3 regions of the Mycobacterium botniense genome follow, and region 3 is predicted to be linked to each of the others. Evidence: riboswitches for the same ligand, from Rfam matches in the RefSeq annotation. Region 3 holds a riboswitch; each other region holds the start of a gene.
The links. A riboswitch is a leader RNA that binds a small molecule or an ion and turns the genes downstream of it on or off. The one in region 3 is predicted to bind cobalamin.
Positions count from the first base shown of each region.

Region 1: linked by a shared signal. The riboswitch ahead of nicT (Nickel transporter NicT) and the one ahead of metE (5-methyltetrahydropteroyltriglutamate--homocysteine S-methyltransferase) in region 3 are both predicted to bind cobalamin.
Region 2: linked by a shared signal. The riboswitch ahead of G6N08_RS04490 (PPE domain-containing protein) and the one ahead of metE (5-methyltetrahydropteroyltriglutamate--homocysteine S-methyltransferase) in region 3 are both predicted to bind cobalamin.

Region 1 is NZ_BLKW01000002.1:1,644,032-1,650,376, reverse strand. It holds gene mhuD (mycobilin-forming heme oxygenase MhuD) at 1-84, shown strand, start outside; gene G6N08_RS07665 (serine hydrolase) at 95-1,423, shown strand; cobalamin riboswitch at 1,539-1,664, shown strand; gene nicT (Nickel transporter NicT) at 1,800-2,933, shown strand; gene clpC1 (ATP-dependent protease ATP-binding subunit ClpC) at 3,009-5,561, opposite strand; gene lsr2 (histone-like nucleoid-structuring protein Lsr2) at 5,998-6,336, opposite strand.
Region 2 is NZ_BLKW01000002.1:897,140-903,484, reverse strand. It holds gene G6N08_RS04505 (xanthine dehydrogenase family protein molybdopterin-binding subunit) at 1-1,395, opposite strand, end outside; gene G6N08_RS04500 (XdhC family protein) at 1,564-2,688, shown strand; gene G6N08_RS04495 (nucleotidyltransferase family protein) at 2,685-3,227, shown strand; cobalamin riboswitch at 3,303-3,511, shown strand; gene G6N08_RS04490 (PPE domain-containing protein) at 3,877-5,475, shown strand; gene G6N08_RS04485 (amino acid permease) at 5,602-6,345, opposite strand, start outside.
Region 3 is NZ_BLKW01000004.1:280,005-286,349, reverse strand. It holds gene G6N08_RS11495 (thiolase family protein) at 1-833, opposite strand, end outside; cobalamin riboswitch at 1,024-1,257, shown strand; gene metE (5-methyltetrahydropteroyltriglutamate--homocysteine S-methyltransferase) at 1,396-3,672, shown strand; gene G6N08_RS11485 (DUF3556 domain-containing protein) at 3,764-5,521, opposite strand; gene G6N08_RS11480 (RtcB family protein) at 5,644-6,345, shown strand, end outside.

The DNA of each region.
Region 1 (6,345 bases), on a different contig from region 3:
CGGGCAAACCCGGTAGCGACTGGGGCGTCGCTGCTGGAATTCGAGGTTGTGTTGGACGTTGCCGGCACCGGCGCGTCGGCGTAGCCGCGGGCCGATGCCGGCCGGTGCGGTGGCTTCGGCAGTCGTCGCATCGGTCGCCACTTTGCTCGCAGGTTGTGCTTCACCCCCTTCGACGCCGGCGAATGCGGCGGGCGCCGGGGTGCGGATCGACACCAGGACCCCGCCCGGTCTGCGCGCCCAGCAGACCATGGACATGCTTAATTCCGACTGGCCGATCGGCGAGGTGGGGGTGCGGACCCTGGCCGCGCCCGCGATGGTCGAATCGGTTCAACGAGCGATGGAAGCCCTGTGGTGGGACCGCCCTTTCACCATCGACAGTATCGACATCACCGCCGGCGCGGCGACGCTGCATCTGATCACCTCCTACGGCGCCCGGCAGGACATCAGGATCCACACCGGCGAGGATCGGCTCGTTGACGGGTTCGACGTCACCACCAGCCCGCCCACGATCACCTCATGGCATGACGTCGACTCCACACTGGCCAAAACCGGTGCCCGTTATTCCTACCAAGTCGCCAAGGTCCACGATGGTCGTTGCGAACGGCTGGCAGGGACCAATACAGCTCAGTCACTGCCGCTGGCATCGATTTTCAAGTTGTATGTGCTCTACGCCGTGGCTGACGCGATAAAAAACGGCACGGTGTCTTGGGATGACCAGCTCACGGTCACCGCCAAAAGCAAAGCTGTCGGGTCGTCAGGTGTGGACCTTCCGGTAGGAGAACATGTTTCGATTCGCACAGCTGCCGAAAGGATGATCGCCACCAGTGACAACATGGCGACTGACCTGCTGATCGAGAAGGTGGGCACCCATGCTGTCGAGAAGGCTCTAGTCGCCGCCGGTCACCACGATCCGGCCAGTATGATGCCATTTCCCACGATGTACGAGCTCTTCTCAGTGGGTTGGGGTGAGCCGGATCTTCGCGCCCAGTGGAGTCACGCTCCCCCGCAATTGCGTGCCCAGTTGTTACAGCAAGCGAATTCTCGTCCTTACCAACCTGATCCAGCCCGTGCCCATACCCCGGCGTCTAGCTACGGTGCAGAGTGGTACGGCAGCGCCGAGGACATCTGCCGGGTCCATGCTGCTCTGCAAACGGTGTCGTCCGGCGAAGCCGCGCCCGTCAAGCAGATTCTGGCCTCCGTACCCGGTGTCGATCTGAACCGCGATACGTGGCCGTATGTTGGCGCGAAAGCTGGCGGTCTTCCCGGTGATTTGACGTTCAGCTGGTATGCGGTGGACAAGACCGGCCAGCCTTGGGTGGTCAGCTTTCAGCTGACCTGGTTGCGAGACCACGGCCCGACCGTGACCGCGTGGATGTTACAGATTGCGAAGCAGGTGTTCGCGCTGATTGCGGTGCAGCGCTAATTTACCCCGCCCCAAGCCGCCGGCTGTTGAAAACGGCGGGTGAGCCGCGTCGCTCAGATTAGTAACACCACCGGCGCAGCGCTGTCCGAATAGGATGCTCGACAAGGTGCCGCGCAGCAGATAGCGTCTGCCGGGGCAATCGTGTGACGGCGGGGAAACCGGTGCAATTCCGGTGCGGTCGCGCCACTGTGACCAGTGTTTCGGCGCTGGAAGCCAGACCTCCCCGGCACACCTCGCAGATGGGGACGCGCAATCCCTGAAAGGCGGTTGGTTCATGCCTTCTCGGGCATCATCGAATTTTTCCCCTGGGTATCGTCGTGCGGCTGCACGCCGAGCCGCCCGGTATCCCGTTGGCCGTTGGGCTGAATTCTCCCGGTTGACCTCGACGTGGGATTGTCGCGACCGTGCCGGTGTCGCGCTGCTGCTGGGGGTGATTGCCGCCATGCACGTCGTGGGTTTCGCCACTTTGCTGTGGATCATCGTGCCGCGGCACTACCAGGTCGGTTCCGGGATTTTCGGGGTCGGCCTGGGCCTGTCGGCCTACCTGTTCGGTCTGCGGCATGCTTTCGACGCGGACCATATCGCTGCTATCGACAACACAACTCGCAAACTGATGACGGACAGCGACAATGCGGCCGGTCCGGCGGTGCGAGAAGGAGCCGGGTCACGCGCAACCGAATCGGGCCACCGTGGCAAACCGACGTCTGTCGGGTTCTGGTTTGCGATGGGTCATTCCACCATCGTGCTGGTCATGGCCGTGCTCGTCGTGGCCGGCGCCCATGCGGTGGATGCGCTCGTTGACCGCAATTCACCGGCCCGGCACGCACTCGGGTTCGCTGGAACCTTGGCCTCCGGGCTGTTTCTCTACCTCATCGCAGCCACGAACATCGTCACGTTGAGGGGAATTTCCCGGGCGTTCGTCAAACTCCGTCGCGGATGCTACTGCGACGCCGAACTCGAAGCAGCCCTCAATGACCGGGGGTTTTTAGCACGCCTGCTGCATCCAGTGATGAATCGCATCAAGCGCCCAGCACAAATCTATCCGGTTGGTGTGCTGTTCGGGCTGGGGTTCGACACCGCGACCGAGGTCGCCGTGCTGGCGCTGGCGGGCACCGGGGCCGCCGCCGGTCTGCCCTGGTATGCGGTGCTGGTGCTGCCGTTGCTATTTGCGGCCGGCATGAGTCTGATGGACACGGCTGACGGTGTCCTGATGACGGTGGCCTACGACTGGGCTTTTGTGCAGCCAATCCGCAAGATCTACTACAACCTTGCGGTGACAGGGCTTTCGATCGCAGTCGCGTTACTGATCGGGTCGATCGAACTGGTTTCGATCTTGCACGACGATTTCCACTGGGCCAACCCCATCGTCAACTGGATCAGCGTCATCGACCTCAACACAGCCGGTTTGGTGATTGTTGGACTCTTCGTGCTTACCTGGGTGGGAGCGGTCGCTTACTGGAAGCTGGCCAACATCGAAGCCCGCTGGCAGCCGGACCCGGATTGTGGCTGAGAGGTTAGACGGCCAGTGGCCAGTCACTACAGCGGATTTCGCGATACCTGCAGTGACTGGCCACCTCGCAGAGGTTTATTGGCCGGCCTGCGCGGGGCCGCCCGCGCTGTGGACTCCCACATTGGCCAGGTCCGGCTCGACGGGCTCAGCCGGCTTGCGAGTTCCGGTGAATGTGAATACCGCGTCTTCACCAGCGCCCTCACCGTCCCAGTTCTCCACATCGACGGTGACGACTTGCCCCGGTCCAACCTCCTCGAACAGGATCTTCTCACTCAGAGCGTCCTCGATTTCGCGCTGAATGGTCCGTCGCAGCGGGCGCGCACCCAGCACCGGGTCAAATCCGCGCTTGGCCAGCAGCGCTTTGGCCTTGTCGGTCAACTCCAGCGCCATGTCCTTGCTCTTGAGCTGATCGCTCACCCGGCTGATCATCAACTCCACCATCCGGATGATCTCTTCCTGGGTCAGCTGGTGGAAGACGATGATGTCGTCGATGCGGTTGAGGAACTCCGGGCGGAAATGTTTCTTCAGCTCGTCGTTGACCTTCTGCTTCATCCGCTCGTAGTCGTTCTCGCCGCCGCCCTGGGAGAAGCCCAGCCCAACCGGCTTGGAGATGTCCGCGGTACCGAGATTAGACGTGAAGATCAGGACCGTGTTCTTAAAGTCCACTGTGCGGCCCTGCCCGTCGGTGAGCCGACCGTCCTCGAGCACCTGCAACAGGCTGTTGTAGATCTCTTGGTGCGCCTTCTCGATCTCGTCGAACAGCACCACCGAAAACGGCTTGCGCCGCACCTTCTCGGTGAGCTGACCGCCTTCCTCGTAACCGACATACCCCGGCGGGGCGCCGAAGAGCCGTGACGCGGTGAACCGATCGTGGAACTCGCCCATGTCGATCTGGATGAGCGCGTCGTCATCGCCGAACAGGAACTCCGCCAGCGCCTTGGACAGCTCAGTCTTACCGACACCGGACGGGCCGGCGAAGATGAACGAACCGGAGGGACGCTTGGGGTCCTTTAACCCGGCGCGGGTGCGGCGGATCGCCTTGGACACTGCCTTGACGGCGTCCTCCTGGCCAATGATCCGCTTGTGCAGCTCCTCTTCCATGCGCAGCAGCCGGGTGGTCTCGGCCTCGGTCAGCTTGAACACCGGGATACCGGTCCAGTTGCCCAACACCTCGGCGATCTGCTCGTCATCGACCTCAGCGACAACATCGAGATCACCTGAGCGCCATTGCTTTTCCCGCTCAGCCCGCTGGGCGACAAGTTGCTTTTCCCGATCCCGCAGCGCGGCGGCCTTCTCGAAGTCCTGCGCGTCGATCGCGGACTCCTTCTCCCGGCGCGCTTCGGCGATCTTCTCGTCGAACTCACGCAGGTCCGGTGGCGCGGTCATCCGGCGAATCCGCATCCGCGCCCCGGCCTCGTCGATCAGGTCGATCGCCTTATCCGGCAGGAACCGGTCGTTAATGTAGCGGTCGGCTAATGTGGCCGCGGCCACCATCGCCGAATCGGTGATCGACACCCGGTGGTGCGCCTCATAGCGATCGCGCAGACCCTTGAGGATCTCAATGGTGTGCTCCACCGTCGGCTCGCCCACCTGCACCGGCTGGAAGCGGCGTTCCAGCGCGGCGTCCTTCTCGATGTACTTGCGGTACTCGTCGAGCGTGGTGGCACCGATCGTCTGCAGCTCGCCACGAGCCAGTTTGGGCTTGAGGATCGACGCCGCGTCGATGGCGCCCTCGGCCGCGCCGGCGCCGACCAGCGTGTGCAGCTCGTCGATGAACAAGATGATGTCGCCGCGGGTGTTGATCTCCTTGAGCACCTTTTTCAGGCGCTCCTCGAAATCACCGCGGTAGCGGCTGCCGGCCACCAGCGACCCCAGGTCCAGGGTGTAGAGCTGCTTGTCCTTCAGCGTCTCGGGCACCTGGCCGTGCACGATGGCCTGCGCCAGGCCCTCGACGACCGCGGTCTTGCCGACCCCGGGCTCGCCGATCAGCACCGGGTTGTTCTTGGTGCGCCGGGACAGCACCTGCATGACCCGCTCGATTTCCTTCTCCCGGCCGATGACCGGGTCCAGCTTGCCCTCCATCGCGGCCGCCGTCAGGTTGCGGCCGAACTGGTCGAGCACCAGCGAGGTCGAGGGGCTGCCGGATTCGCCGCCGCGGCCCCCGGTGCCGGCCTCGGCAGTCTCTTTGCCCTGGTAGCCACTCAGCAGCTGGATCACCTGCTGACGCACCCGGGTCAGCTCCGCGCCCAGCTTGACCAGCACCTGCGCAGCGACCCCCTCGCCCTCGCGGATCAGGCCGAGCAGGATGTGCTCGGTGCCGATGTAGTTGTGGCCGAGCTGCAACGCCTCACGCAGGGAGAGTTCGAGCACCTTTTTCGCCCGCGGGGTGAATGGAATGTGCCCGGACGGCGCCTGCTGGCCCTGGCCGATGATCTCCTCGACCTGGCTGCGCACCCCCTCCAGCGAGATGCCCAGCGACTCCAGCGACTTGGCGGCCACGCCTTCGCCTTCGTGAATCAACCCCAGCAGGATGTGCTCAGTGCCGATGTAGTTGTGGTTGAGCATCCGGGCCTCTTCTTGCGCCAGGACGACGACCCTGCGGGCACGGTCGGTAAATCTCTCAAACATCGGTGGTTACCTGCTCTCCCTCACCATCGGTACAGCGGTGGCATCGCGTACCTGCTATCCACTGTAATCGGCCGCTGCCCGAGGTTCCTAACCTTGCGGTCCATACCGGCGCACACTTCCGCCGGTGAAACACGGACGCAACAAATGCAACGCCGGAAAATGCTGAATGTTTCCCAAATAACCGCTGATCAGTTCGCCACCAGCGAAAGGCGCTGAACCTGCCCTTAATACGGCCGCCGCACAGTGGCACCCGCCAGGGCGTCGCGCATCGTCGCGGCACCATCCGGCGGCCAGGTATGCCGCAGACGTGTCCTGGAAGCGACGCAGGGGAGCCGGGCAATGAATCAGGTGGGAGCCGGGCGGTTAGACCCCTGGCCGAGCCGGGCAATCGAATCCGGCAGGAAGCGGTTGATCGGGCCCAACGCCCGGCTCCCCACTAGTTCGCCGCGTGGAAAGCCTCGATGATGTCGGCGGGTATCCGGCCGCGGGTTGACACGTTGTGCCCGTTACGACGAGCCCATTCCCTAATCGCCGCACTCTGCTCGCGGTCCATCGCCCCCCGGCTGCGGGCCGAGCCGGACCGCCCTCGCCGCCGACCGCCCACCCGGCGCCCGGCTTCCACCCATTTGCTCATCTCGTTACGCAGTTTCGCGGCATTCTTGGTGGAAAGATCAATCTCATAGGTCACCCCGTCCAGGCCGAATTCCACCGTTTCATCGGCAGCGGCCTCACCGTCGAAATCATCGATCAGGGTAACGGTCACTTTCTTCGCCATTTGCTCACC
Region 2 (6,345 bases), on a different contig from region 3:
GGCGCCGGTCGGTTCGATATAGGCGGCGAAGCCCAGCCCCAGATAGCGGCCCTGCGCCAGCGCGTCCCGCTGCTGCTTGCGGAAGCCCTCGTGGTCGAGGATCTTCACCGCCTGCTCGAAGGTGTCGCTGGGCGCGACATGGTCATACGGCATGCCGTTGGGGTTGACGTAGGGCATCTCATCGGCGCGCAGCAGGTTTTTACGGCGCAGCTCGACCGGATCCATCCCCAGTTTGCGGGCGGCGATGTCGAGCAAGATTTCCCGGGACAACGACTCGAATTGCCACGGACCGCGATAGGCCGCCAGGCCGGCCGTGTTGGAGAAGACCGTCGTGTAGTTGAAGCTGGCCTTGGGCACACGGTAGGGCCCGGGGAAGAACATGCCGATCGCGGCCGCCGTCAGTACTGGATAGGGCGTCGGGTAGGCGCCGACGTCTTGGACGAAGTCGATGTCGGCGGCCAAGATGCTGCCATCCTCGTCGAAAGCCATTCGGGCCCTGCCGGTTACATGCCTGGCCTGGCCGGCCGACATCAGGTTCTCTCGGCGGTCCTCGATCCATTTGAGCGCGGCGGGCAGTTTGCGCGCGGCCAGCATGATGCACATGTCTTCGCGCATCGGGACGACCTTCTGGCCGAACCCGCCACCGGTGTCACGCATGATCACCCGTACCCGCTGGGCGGGAATGCCCAGCAGCCGTGCGGCGAACGCTCGCAGCTCATGCGGGGTCTGGGTGGAGGCCCAGATGGTCAACTCTTCAGAGGGGGCCTGCCATTCGACCACGATGCCGAGGGTTTCGATCGGCACCGGCGCATAGATCTGCTGAGAGATGGTCTCGGAGACCACACAAGGAGCCGCTGCGAAAACCTCTTCGTCCGGCGGAGCCCCGGACAGTCCGCCCGCGATGTTGCCGGGGTATCCCTCGTGCACCAGGATGTCCGACGTTTGCGCCTTCGTGAAGTCGGCGATCGCCGGCAGCGGCCCGAAGTCGACTTCCACTAAGTCCGTTGCGTCCTCGGCGATGTAGCGGTTTTCGGCGATCACCAGGGCCACCGGGTCGCCCACGAACTTCGCCTCGCCTTCAGCCAGCGGCGGCCGCGGAGTATCGGGAACATCCTTGCCCGCCACCGCGTGCCAGGCTTCTTTGACGTCGGGGTTGAGGTCTGCGGCGGTGAACACGGCGTGTACACCGGGCAGCGCCAGGGCCGCCGAGGCGTCGATCCCGTTGATGCGGGCCCGGGCGAACGGGCTGCGGACGAAGCAGGCATGCAGCATGCCGGGCCGGGTGACATCGTCGACGAACGTGCCGTGGCCGGTCAGCAGTCGGGCGTCTTCCACCCGCTGGACCCGGGTGCCGACGTAGCGGGAGGTGGCGGTTTGTTCGCGCGGCCGGGTCATGGCAATCGCTCCCATCCGACGGCTGTTCGGGTCTGTGTCAATGCGCCGGACTACCCCTCACTAAAACTATAGAAGGGTGGTTATCGTACATCGAGAAGCAATCTGTCAAAAACGAGAGTGACATTATCGCACGCCGAATGGGCACCTCCCGCACTAACGTCAGCGATCGTGCGTGATGTACTCGGCGAGCTGATGACGATCTGGCGTGCCGGTGACACCGCCGGTGTCGCCACCGTGGTCCGCACCCGGCACTCAGCACCAAGGCCACCAGGGGCGGTGCTGGTCGTGGGGCCGGACGGGACAGTGGCCGGGTCGGTTTCGGGCGGTTGTGTCGAGGCGGCGGTCTACGAACTCGCCGCCGAGGTGCGGCGATCCGGACGTCCGCAACTGCAGCGCTACGGTGCCAGTGCCGACGACCCGTTCGCGGTCGGTCTCACCTGCGGCGGGGAGATCGATGTCTTCGCCGAACCGATATCGCGGCGTTCCTTCCCGCAATTGCAGGTGGTGGCCGACGATCTCGCCGCGCACCGCCCGACCGCCGTCGCCACGGTCATCGCCCATCCCGACCCCGGCCGGCTGGGACGCAAACTGGTCATCACCGCGGATTCGGTGCACGGATCGCTGGGCTCGGCGCGCGCCGACGCCGCCGTCACCGACGACGCCCGGGGGCTGCTGGCCGCGGGCCGCTCCACGGTGCTCAGCTACGGCGCAGACGGGCAGCGCCAAGACGTCGGCATGGAGGTATTCGTGGCCAGCCACGCACCGCCGCCGCGAATGCTGATCTTCGGCGCGATCGACTTCGCCGCGGCCTTGGCCCGCCAGGGCAGTTTTCTGGGCTACCGGGTGACCGTGTGCGACGCGCGGGCGATCTTTGCGACACCCGCGCGGTTCCCCACCGCCGATGAGGTCGTCATCGACTGGCCGCACCGCTACCTGACGGCGCAGGCCGAGCAGGGCGCGATCGACGCCCGGACCGTGATCTGCGTACTCACGCATGACCCCAAATTCGACGTACCGCTGCTGCGGGTGGCGTTGCGCCTCGATGTCGGCTACGTCGGTGCCATGGGCTCGCGTCGCACCCACCATGAGCGGCTGAACCGATTACGCGCGGCGGGGCTGACCGATGCCGAGCTGAGCCGGCTGGCCAGCCCGATCGGCCTGGACCTGGGTGCTCGCACCCCGGAAGAGACCGCGGTGTCGATCGCCGCGGAGATCATCGCGCGCTGCTGGGGCGGCGGTGGCAGACCACTCACTGAGCTGGATGGCCGCATTCACCACGACCCGATGCCATGACTCCCCGCATCGCCGGGGTGCTGTTAGCCGCCGGCGCCGGACGCCGCTACGGAATGCCCAAGGTGCTGGTCGACGGCTGGCTGGATATCGCGGTGACGGCGTTACGTTCCGGCGGCTGCACCGAGGTCATTGTGGTTGTCGGGGCGGCTGCCGTGCCGGCGCCGCCGGGGGTCACCGTGGTCAGCGTGCCCGACTGGCAGGAGGGTCTGAGCGCCTCGGTGCGCGCCGGGCTGACCCAGGCCGAACGGATCGACGCGGCCTACGCCGTGTTGCACGTCGTCGACACCCCCGATGTGGGTCCCGCGGTAATCGCGCGAGTTCTTAAGCGGGCGTTGGCCTCTGGTAGTGGGCTGGCACGCGCCTATTTCGGCGCGCGTCCCGGTCATCCGGTAGTCATCGCCCGCCGCCACTGGCCGACCGTCCTGGCCAGCATCAGCGGCGATCACGGTGCGGGCGCCTACCTGCGCGCCCGCGGCGACGTGGAGGTCGTCGACTGCAGCGACCTCGCCAGCGGCCGCGACATCGACGAGCCGGGGTGAGGAAACCAACGGGGTGCCGGGGCACGTAGTATGTCGTGCGCAACTGGTTTGCCGCGGTCACACTGTGTGGCAACGGCATCGAGCGGCGGATGCTGGTACGGGTCCGCCGTGAGAGGGAACCCGGTGCGAATCCGGGACTGTCCCGCAGCGGTATGCAGGAACGACCGCCGTCAGGAGCACTGGTCCGCGGCAGATGTCTGGGGCTGGGAAGCGACGGTTAGTAGGAGCACCGTTTTCGGTGTGGGCCTGCGAGTCCGAAGACCTGCCAGTTGTGCCGGGCGCGCCGTGTCCGGCAGCGCGTCGCCTCGTGGATTGGGCGGATCGCCGTAAGCGGGTGCCGAGCGGATGCCGTTTTGACGGCGCGTGATCGGCTCCGGCGGCCAAACGTCTCGTAGGGCGGCGAGCATCCCGTCGTACTGAGGGGCGTTTTGATGACTCCTTCACCATGCACCGCAGCCTTGTGTGACCCGCCCTGCGCCGGCAAAGACCGGCAACCCGGGTGCGTCGCCGAAAAGGCGGGCGCAGTGAATCGTGCCCGACTGGTATCTGGTGACTTCGGTCTGCGCCATCCATTATGGGCCGCGCTTGGCCCGGATCGGGTCGATCGTGGCGGAACGGCGTGGTCGTCTCTGCACGCGGCTGGCGTGCGATGACCGCGCCGATCTGGATGTCCTCGCCACCGGAGGTGCATTCGGCGTTGCTGAGCAGCGGCCCGGGGCCGGGATCGTACCTCACAGCGGCCGGGGCGTGGCATTCGTTGAGCGCCGAATACGCCTCGGCGGCCGACGAACTCGGCGCGGTTACGGCGTCGGTGCAGGCCGGAGCCTGGGCGGGGCGCAGTGCGGAATCGTATGTGGCCGCTCATGTCCCGTATCTGGCGTGGCTGAGAAAGGCCAGCGCCGACAGCGCGGCGATGGCCGCTCAGCACGAAACCGCGGCCAGCGCCTACACCACCGCGCTGGCGGCCATGCCGACGTTGGGGGAGCTAGCCGCCAACCACGCCGTCCATGCGGCGTTGGTCGCCACGAATTTCTTCGGGATCAACACCATTCCGATTGCGCTCAATGAAGCCGACTATGTGCGGATGTGGGTTCAGGCCGCCACCGTCATGAGCACCTACCAGGGTGTGACCAACGCGGCGGTGGCGGCGACGCCACAGACCACGCCTGCACCTTCGATCGTGAAATCCGATGCTGCGCCAGTCTCTTCCGACCCGGCCTCTCCAGCGAAGTCGATATTCACCGTCTTTGCACAGCTGGACCAGCTCATCGATCAGATTCTCGGCCCTCGGCTCACCGGCCCGCCCTACTATGTCGGCGAACCATTCTATGACTTCGAGAGCCTTGCGAATCTGCAGGCGATGATCGCGTACATCCTCAGTCCACCCACCAGTTTCACCACCGGCCAACCGTTGAACCTCCTTGGGGCAACGGAATCTCTGCTGTCCTTACCCGGCATCTACTGGTCTGGGTATGAAGGAGTGGTGGCGGCGATTGGGAATAACACGCCGCTGTTGATGTTCGCGTCGGGGGTTTACGCGATCGAGGTCTTCTTCGACTGGAGTACTCAGCTGCTGCAGTATCTGTATTTTGTGGCCACGACGACTCCGTTGTTGCCGATGGGTGCGGCGTTTCCCGCGCTGGCCACGCCCATGGGGGCCATCGGCGGTTGCACGGGTTTGACAGGACTGGTTGGTCTGGTGCACCCGGCGTCGGTGTCGATCCCGGTGCCCGCGGCGTTCACCCCGGCCTCGAGCCCGCCGCTGTTTCCACATCCGACCCCTGCTTCGGTCACAGCCCCGGCCCCGCCCCCACCGCCGCCTGCGACTTCCGCGCCCGCCGTGCCCGGCGCTTCGCCGCCACCGCCCCCACCTGCAGGCCCGGGATCCTTCCCCTACCTGGTGGGTGATCTGAGCATAGGTTCGCAGACCGCGTCGGGTTCCCGCGTCAAGAAGATAGCGTCGAAGCCCGCCGCCGCCGCGGCCCCGGCAGCCGCGGCGGCGCCCCCAGAGAAGGCACACCTGCACCGTCGCCGGCGGACACAGGTCAACGAACGCGGGCGCGGCTACGAATACCTGAATCGGGAGCCAGAAAGTGTCACGGCTTCAGATCAGGGTGGGAAACCGCTTGGTTTTGCCGGTACCGCGGCTAAGCAGACCGCCGCTGCCGCAGCGGGATTGACCACGTTGCCCGACGAATTCGGCAGCGGCCCGCACATGCCGATGATGCCGGGCACCTGGGGCCCGTGAGGACGGTCACGCACCGCTCGTCGGGTGCTGGCGCGGGCGGCACGCGGCTGACGATCGGTCCGCCACTGGTCGCGTGCCCGGCGCCGCCTGAGCGGCCGGGCTGCGCGGCGCCGCGGCCGGCCGGTCTCAGTCCTTGTGGTCCGCCGGGTTGGCGGCTACCGGCAAATCCCCGGTGGCCGGGCCGTCCGCCGCGATCGGCAGCTCGGCCACGGCTGCGATGTCCGCCGCGGTCGCAGTGTCGCCGGGGTGGGTGGGGATTTCCGCGGCGGTGGCCTGCACCCGGTCCCGCACCAGGTACCAGCCCCCGATGAGGGCCGGCACTCCGATCCCCAGCGTCGCAATGATCCAGGGGCCGCGTTGGGCGTCGAACATCATCAACACGAGCACAGCGGCCAGGAAAGCCAAGGTGAGGTAGCCGCTGTAGGGAGCCAGCGGCATGCGGAATCGCGGCCGCTGCATGATGCCGGCCTTTGTCAGCCGGTACAGCCGCAACTGGCAAGCCACGATCGTGGCCCAGGCCGCCATGATGCCCAAAGCGGCGATGTTGAGGACAATCTCGAAGGCCTGGCCAGGTTTGACCGCGTTGAGCACGACACCGAACAGCCCGATCGTGCTGGTCAGCAAGATGCCGGCATAGGGTACGCCGTTGCGCGACATCCGCGCGGTGAACTTCGGGCCGCTGCCGTTGACCGCCATCGACCGCAAAATCCGGCCGGTCGAATACAGTCCCGCGTTCAGGCTGGAGAACGCCGCGGTGAGGACCACGACGTTCATCACCGAGCCGGCGCCGGTGAAACCGATCTTGGAGAAAAACGTGACGAACGGGCTTTCATGTGCGCGGTAAGCGGTGTAGGGCAACAGCAGCGCCAG
Region 3 (6,345 bases):
ATGATCACCGGGTCAGCCCCGGCCAGTGTCGCGGTGTGCACCTTGGCGAGCGGTTTGAGACCCAACGACTTGGCTTTCTCCGCTGACATGAACAGCAGTGCCGCCGCACCGTCGGAGATCTGGCTGGAATTGCCGGCGTGGATCACTCCGTCTTCTTTGAACGCCGGCTTCAGCTCGGCCATTTTCTCGATTGTGGTGCCGCGGCGGATGCCTTCGTCCTTGAGCACGACGTTGCCGTCCTGATCCTTGATCGCGACGATCTGATCGTCGAAAGCACCGGAATCTTGTGCTGCGGCAGCTTTTTCGTGTGAACCGAGAGAGAACTCGTCCAGTGTGGTGCGGTCGAAGCCCCAGCGTTCGGCGATCATCTCGGCACCGATGCCCTGGTTGGGGATCACCCGGTGGTACCGCTGCAGGAAAGCGTCCGGGTAAGGCCTGCCGCCGTTAGCCAGCGAGGAACCCATCGGTACCCGCGACATCGACTCGACCCCGCCCGCGACAACCACGTCGTAGTGGCCGGCCACCACCCCAGCGGCGGCGAAGTGCACCGACTGCTGGCTGGACCCGCATTGGCGGTCGACGGTCACACCCGGGACGGTCTCAGGCCAGCCCGCCGAGAGCAATGCGGTGCGGGCGATGTCGAGGGCCTGTTCACCGGCTTGCATGACACAGCCCCAGATCACGTCGTCGACGATTTCCGGGTCGACACCGGCCTTTTCGACTAGTCCGTTGAGCACTTGCGCGGACAAATCCGCAGGATGCACCCCCGAGAGCGCGCCGTTGCGCTTGCCGATCGGGGACCGCACCGCCTCGACGATTACGGCTTCGGCCATGGAACTATCTCCTTCGACGGTGACCTTCCAACCAAGGTCATGAATCGATTCTCGACCAGCGCGCGTGGCGGTTCGCCATTGGGGTCATCGACTCCGCTGCGCCGGCCGGCCCGAGAGGCTGCCCGCTCGCCGTCGACACCGCCGCACGCGCCGGCCGGTGGGTCGCGATTGCCATGTCGACCGGCCGGGTAATCTCAGAGACGCAGCTGGTCTGCCGGCCGCGCCGCCGGGCACTGCCGGCATCGAGCAAGACGTGATGTCTTGTGAGAGGGAACCCGGTGCGAATCCGGGACTGTCCCGCAGCGGTAAACAGGAACGACCGCCGTCATCTGCACTGGTCAGCGACTGGGAAGCGACGGCTATTAGGAGCACCACCGGGTGCGTGCCTGTGAGTCCGAAGACCTGCCAGCTGTGCCGGGCGCACCGCGTCCGGCGGCTCATCGCCTCGAGGAATGGGCGTCTGGCCGTCCCGGGTGGGATCGCGCGTCGAGGCGCGCACCGCGACCGGATCGGCTGTGCGTCCGCCGGCGATGACCACTCATCGCAGATGAAGGACGAACTGATGACTGCTCAACCTTTCACCGCTACCGTCACCGGCTCCCCGCGCATCGGCCCGCGCCGCGAACTCAAACGCGCCATCGAGGGTTTCTGGGCGGGGCGAACCAGCCGCTCGGAGCTGGAATCCGTTGCTGCCGCCCTGCGCCGCGACACCTGGTCGGATCTAGCCGGCGCCGGGCTGGATTCCGTGCCGGTGAACACGTTTTCCTACTACGACCAGATGCTCGACACCGCGGTCCTGCTGGGGGCGCTGCCGGCGCGGGTGGCGCATCTTTCCGATGAGCTGGACCGCTACTTCGCGGCGGCGCGGGGCACCGATGAGGTCGCGCCGCTGGAGATGACCAAGTGGTTCGATACCAACTACCACTACCTGGTTCCGGAGATCGGCCCGGGCACCCAATTCACGCTGCACCCGGGCAAGGTGCTCGCTGAGCTGAAAGAAGCGCTAGCGCAGGGAATTCCCGCACGCCCGGTGCTCATCGGCCCGCTCACGTTCCTGCTGCTGAGCAAGCCGGTGGACGGTGCGGGTGCGCCGATCGAGCGGTTGGACGAGGTGGTGCCGCTCTACTCCGAGCTGCTGTCGCTGCTCGCCGGGGCCGGCGCCGCCTGGGTGCAGCTCGACGAACCGGTGCTGGTGACCGATATGCATGCCGGCGCGGCCGCGCTGGCCGAGCGCGTCTATACCACGCTGGGGTCGCTGACCGACCGGCCCGGTATCCATGTGGCCACCTATTTCGGCGACCCGGGCGCTGCGCTGCCCGCGCTGGCGCGCACACCCGTTGAGGCCATCGGCGTTGACCTGGTCGCCGGGGGCGGCGCCCCCGTGGCCGCGATCCCGGAGCTGGCCGGCAAGCTTGTGGTGGCCGGCATCGTCGACGGGCGCAATGTGTGGCGTACCGACGTGGAGGCGGCGCTGAGCCGCCTGGCCACGTTGCTGGGCTCGGTGGGCAACCTCGCGGTCTCGACGTCATGCTCCACCCTGCATGTGCCGTACTCGCTGGCTTTGGAAACCAGTGGCGCGCTGGACGACAACTTGCGCAGCTGGTTGGCGTTCGGCGCTGAAAAAGTGCGTGAAGTCGTGGTGCTGGCGCGTGCGCTGCGCGAGGGACGCGACGCGGTGGCCGACGAGATCGCGGCCTCCAATGCTGCGGTGGCGTCGCGCCGCTCGGATCCCCGCCTGCACAACGAGCAGATCCGCGCCCGCATCGACACGCTCATGGCCTCGGGCACCAAACGCGGCAACGCCGCTGAGCGTCGTGAGAGCCAAAACGCCCGGTTGCACTTGCCGCCCCTGCCGACCACCACGATCGGCTCGTTCCCGCAGACCCCGGCGATCCGCAAAGCCCGCGCGGCGCTGCGGAACGGCGAGATCGACCGGGAGGAATATGAGCGGCGGATGAAGACTGAGATCGCCGAAGTCATCGCGCTCCAGGAACGGCTTGGCCTGGATGTGCTGGTTCACGGCGAACCCGAACGCAACGATATGGTCCAATACTTCGCCGAGCAGCTCGACGGTTTCTTCGCCACCGACAACGGCTGGGTGCAGTCCTACGGCACCCGCTGTGTCCGCCCGCCGATCCTCTACGGCGACGTGTCGCGGCCGCACCCGATGACGGTCGAGTGGATCACCTACGCGCAGTCGCTGACCGGCAAGCCGGTCAAGGGCATGCTGACCGGGCCGGTGACGATCCTGGCGTGGTCGTTCGTGCGCGACGACCAGCCGCTGGCCGATACCGCGTATCAGATCGCCCTGGCGATTCGCGATGAGACGGTGGATCTGGAGCGGGCGGGTATCGCCATCATCCAGGTCGATGAGCCTGCGCTGCGGGAGCTGCTGCCGCTGCGCCGGGCCGAGCAGGACGCGTACCTGCAGTGGGCGGTGGGCGCCTTCCGGCTGGCGACCTCGGGGGTCTCCGACTCCACCCAGATCCAGACACACCTGTGCTATTCGGAGTTCGGTGAGGTCATCGGCGCTATCGCGGAGCTGGACGCCGATGTCACGCTGATCGAAGCGGCCCGCTCGCATATGGAAGTGCTCGACGACCTCAACCAGGCTGGCTTTTCCAACAGCGTGGGGCCCGGGGTCTACGATATTCATTCGCCGCGGGTGCCAAGCACCGATGAGATCGCGAACTCGCTGCGTGCCGCGCTGAGAGCAGTGCCGGCCGAACGGTTGTGGGTTAACCCCGACTGCGGGTTGAAGACCCGAACCGTCGACGAGGTGACGGCGTCGCTGCGCAATATGGTCGCCGCGGCCGCACAGGTGCGGGCCGACATCTGATCGCACGGTTCGCCCAGCGTGCACTGGCGGCGGAAAAATCGTCGAACCTCGCCACAGTTGCACGCTCGGCGCGCGATGGGGTGGACCTGCCCTAATCGCTGCCGCCCGCATCGACAGCAGAAGTGGACAGCACGTGCACCGGTAGGTCGTCCTCCCACGGCTGGCGGGTCACCATATCGGCCACCCGCACATAGCCCCGCTCGAATTCGCCGGTGGCGGCGTCGACTAACCGGTACTCCTGGGTTTGACGGTGAATCGGCTGGGCATCCAGCAGCACAACCCGCACTTCCCCGGGTTCGAAATGGCAGCGCTCCTGCATCGCGGCGATCAGCTGCTCGTTATGCATGTGGCCGTCGCCGAAGTTCCAACCGATCGCGGTGCTGCAGATCCGTTCGCCGTCGGTGATGACATAGTCGTCCTCGTTCTCCCCGGCCATGGCGCGATGGGCCAACGTGAACAGGGCCCGGCCGTGGGTGTTCATAGCGCGAAAGGCATACCCGAGATACATCGGAATCTGGGCTCGCTCCTTGCCGTAGTACCGCTCTAGCTGGGCGGCCGGCATACTGGCGATGGCGACGAGGCCGCGGTTGATCTTCTCGTCGGCGGAAGGTTTCACACACCACAGGGTGGTGTCCCAGTTGCCGGCGTAATAGCGCATCCCCGGCAGGAACGAGATCTTGCGCGGGAACAGATTACCCGCGATCACGATCCCGGTGATCACAACGAACAAAACGGCCAGCGGAACAGGCTGTTTCAGGTTGCTGAGCCCGAGATTGGCGTACGCGACGAACAACGCCCCGATGCCGTAGATCATGAACACGTTCCACTCCAACGGCACCCCCATCGGGATCGCGGTCAGGATCGCCAGATGAAAGCACACCATTACCGCCGCCGCTACCGCGGTCAGCCAGCCGCCGCGGGAGAAGAACAACACCACCGGCACACACATCTCCACGGTGGTGCCGCCGTGGGCGACGATCCGCGACAAAATACCGGGCCGCAGGTCGTCGGGGAACTTCTCGAAGAACGCCCGCTTCAGCGACTTCGCCCGAATGAGCGGATTGTTGGACATCATCGTGGAGATCACGAACGGGAAATGGTGGTTGAGTTTTGAGGTGGCCGCGCCCATCCAGATGACGACGAACACCACTTTGGCGGCGACGATCATGTCGACAGGGCTCCAGGCCGTGAACAAGAAGGTGACCGCCAGCGTGGCGTACACCTCGCCGCGCGCGGCCAAAAAGATGACTTTGTCGCGCAGGCCGAGCACGGCGAGCAGGCCGAGGATCACCCAGATCTGCCAGACCGGCAGTACGCCGATAGCGGTGCCGAGCTCGGGTATCGGCCCGGTGCCGTCCGAAAACAGGGCAACCAGAATCATTATCAGCAGCGCCGCGTAGAGCGCGACATCGGCACCAGTACGTGCACTCCCCCGGGTGAACGGAACTTTGCCGGGCCACGGCGGAAGCCGGATGGTGTTAGGCCGCAACCAGTACAGGATCGAGCCCATCGGCGGGAAGAACCGGTTGTTCAGCGGCCCGAAGCCACACCCCAGTCCGACGACTTCAAACAGCATCGTGTAGAGCACGACCTTTTCGAACACGATCGGCTCCCACCACCACGAGGCCACCTCAGTGAATCCGCCGATACCCGGGGTCGCCAGCGCGAACAGCCAGCCACCGAGGATGTAGAGGCCGATCTTGATGACGTAGAACAGATGCAGCGCGACCGGCGTGCCGAACCCCACCTCGGCCCAGTGCCGTGCCATCGGGCGGATCTTCTCGCTGCGGGTGCCTTTGCTCCATTCGGCCATGTCGATCTGCGGCAGTTGAGGCCTGAGAAATCCCATGACCACAAAGATTAGAACGTGTTCTAGACGCGGGGCTATGGGTTTCCGCGTAAGAAGGGGTTAGCGGGTTCGGTGGCCCGCCCCGTACAGTGTCAGACGCTCACAAGCGACAGGAATCGACGATGGAATTGGTGCAGGAAACGCCATTTCGGTTCCGGATCAACCCGTCCGGCGCCATGAGGGTGCCCGGGGTGATTTTCGCTTCGCCGTCGCTGCTGCCCGACACTCATCTGCAGCCGCTGCTGCAGCAGGTGGCGAACGTGGCGACTCTGCCGGGCATCGTGGAGGCGTCGTACGCGATGCCGGACATCCACCTCGGCTACGGCTTCCCGATCGGGGGCGTGGCGGCTACCGCTGTGCGCGAAGGCGGGGTGATCTCCCCCGGCGGAGTGGGATTCGATATTTCCTGCGGGGTGCGGTTGCTCGCGTCCGATCTGCAGCGAAACGACTTCGCCAAAGTCGCCAGCCTGGTAATGGACGGCTTGAGTCGGCGTATTCCGCGCGGTGCGGGCCCGGGAGGGGTGTGGTCCGACCTGAGCGACCGGGACTTGGACGAGGTGCTGCGGGGTGGTTCCCGCTACGTGGTCGAGCATCGGGTCGGGTCCCAGCGTGACCTGGACCGCTGCGAGGACGGCGGCGGGTTCGAGCACGCCGACCCAGCCGCGGTCAGCGAGCAGGCGCGCGCCCGGGGACGGCATCAACTCGGCAGCCTGGGTTCTGGTAACCACTTTCTGGAGGTGCAGGCGGTAGCCGAGGTGTTCGACGAAGCGGCCGCCCACGCTTTCGGGCTGCACGCCGGACAGGTGTGTGTGATGATCCACTGC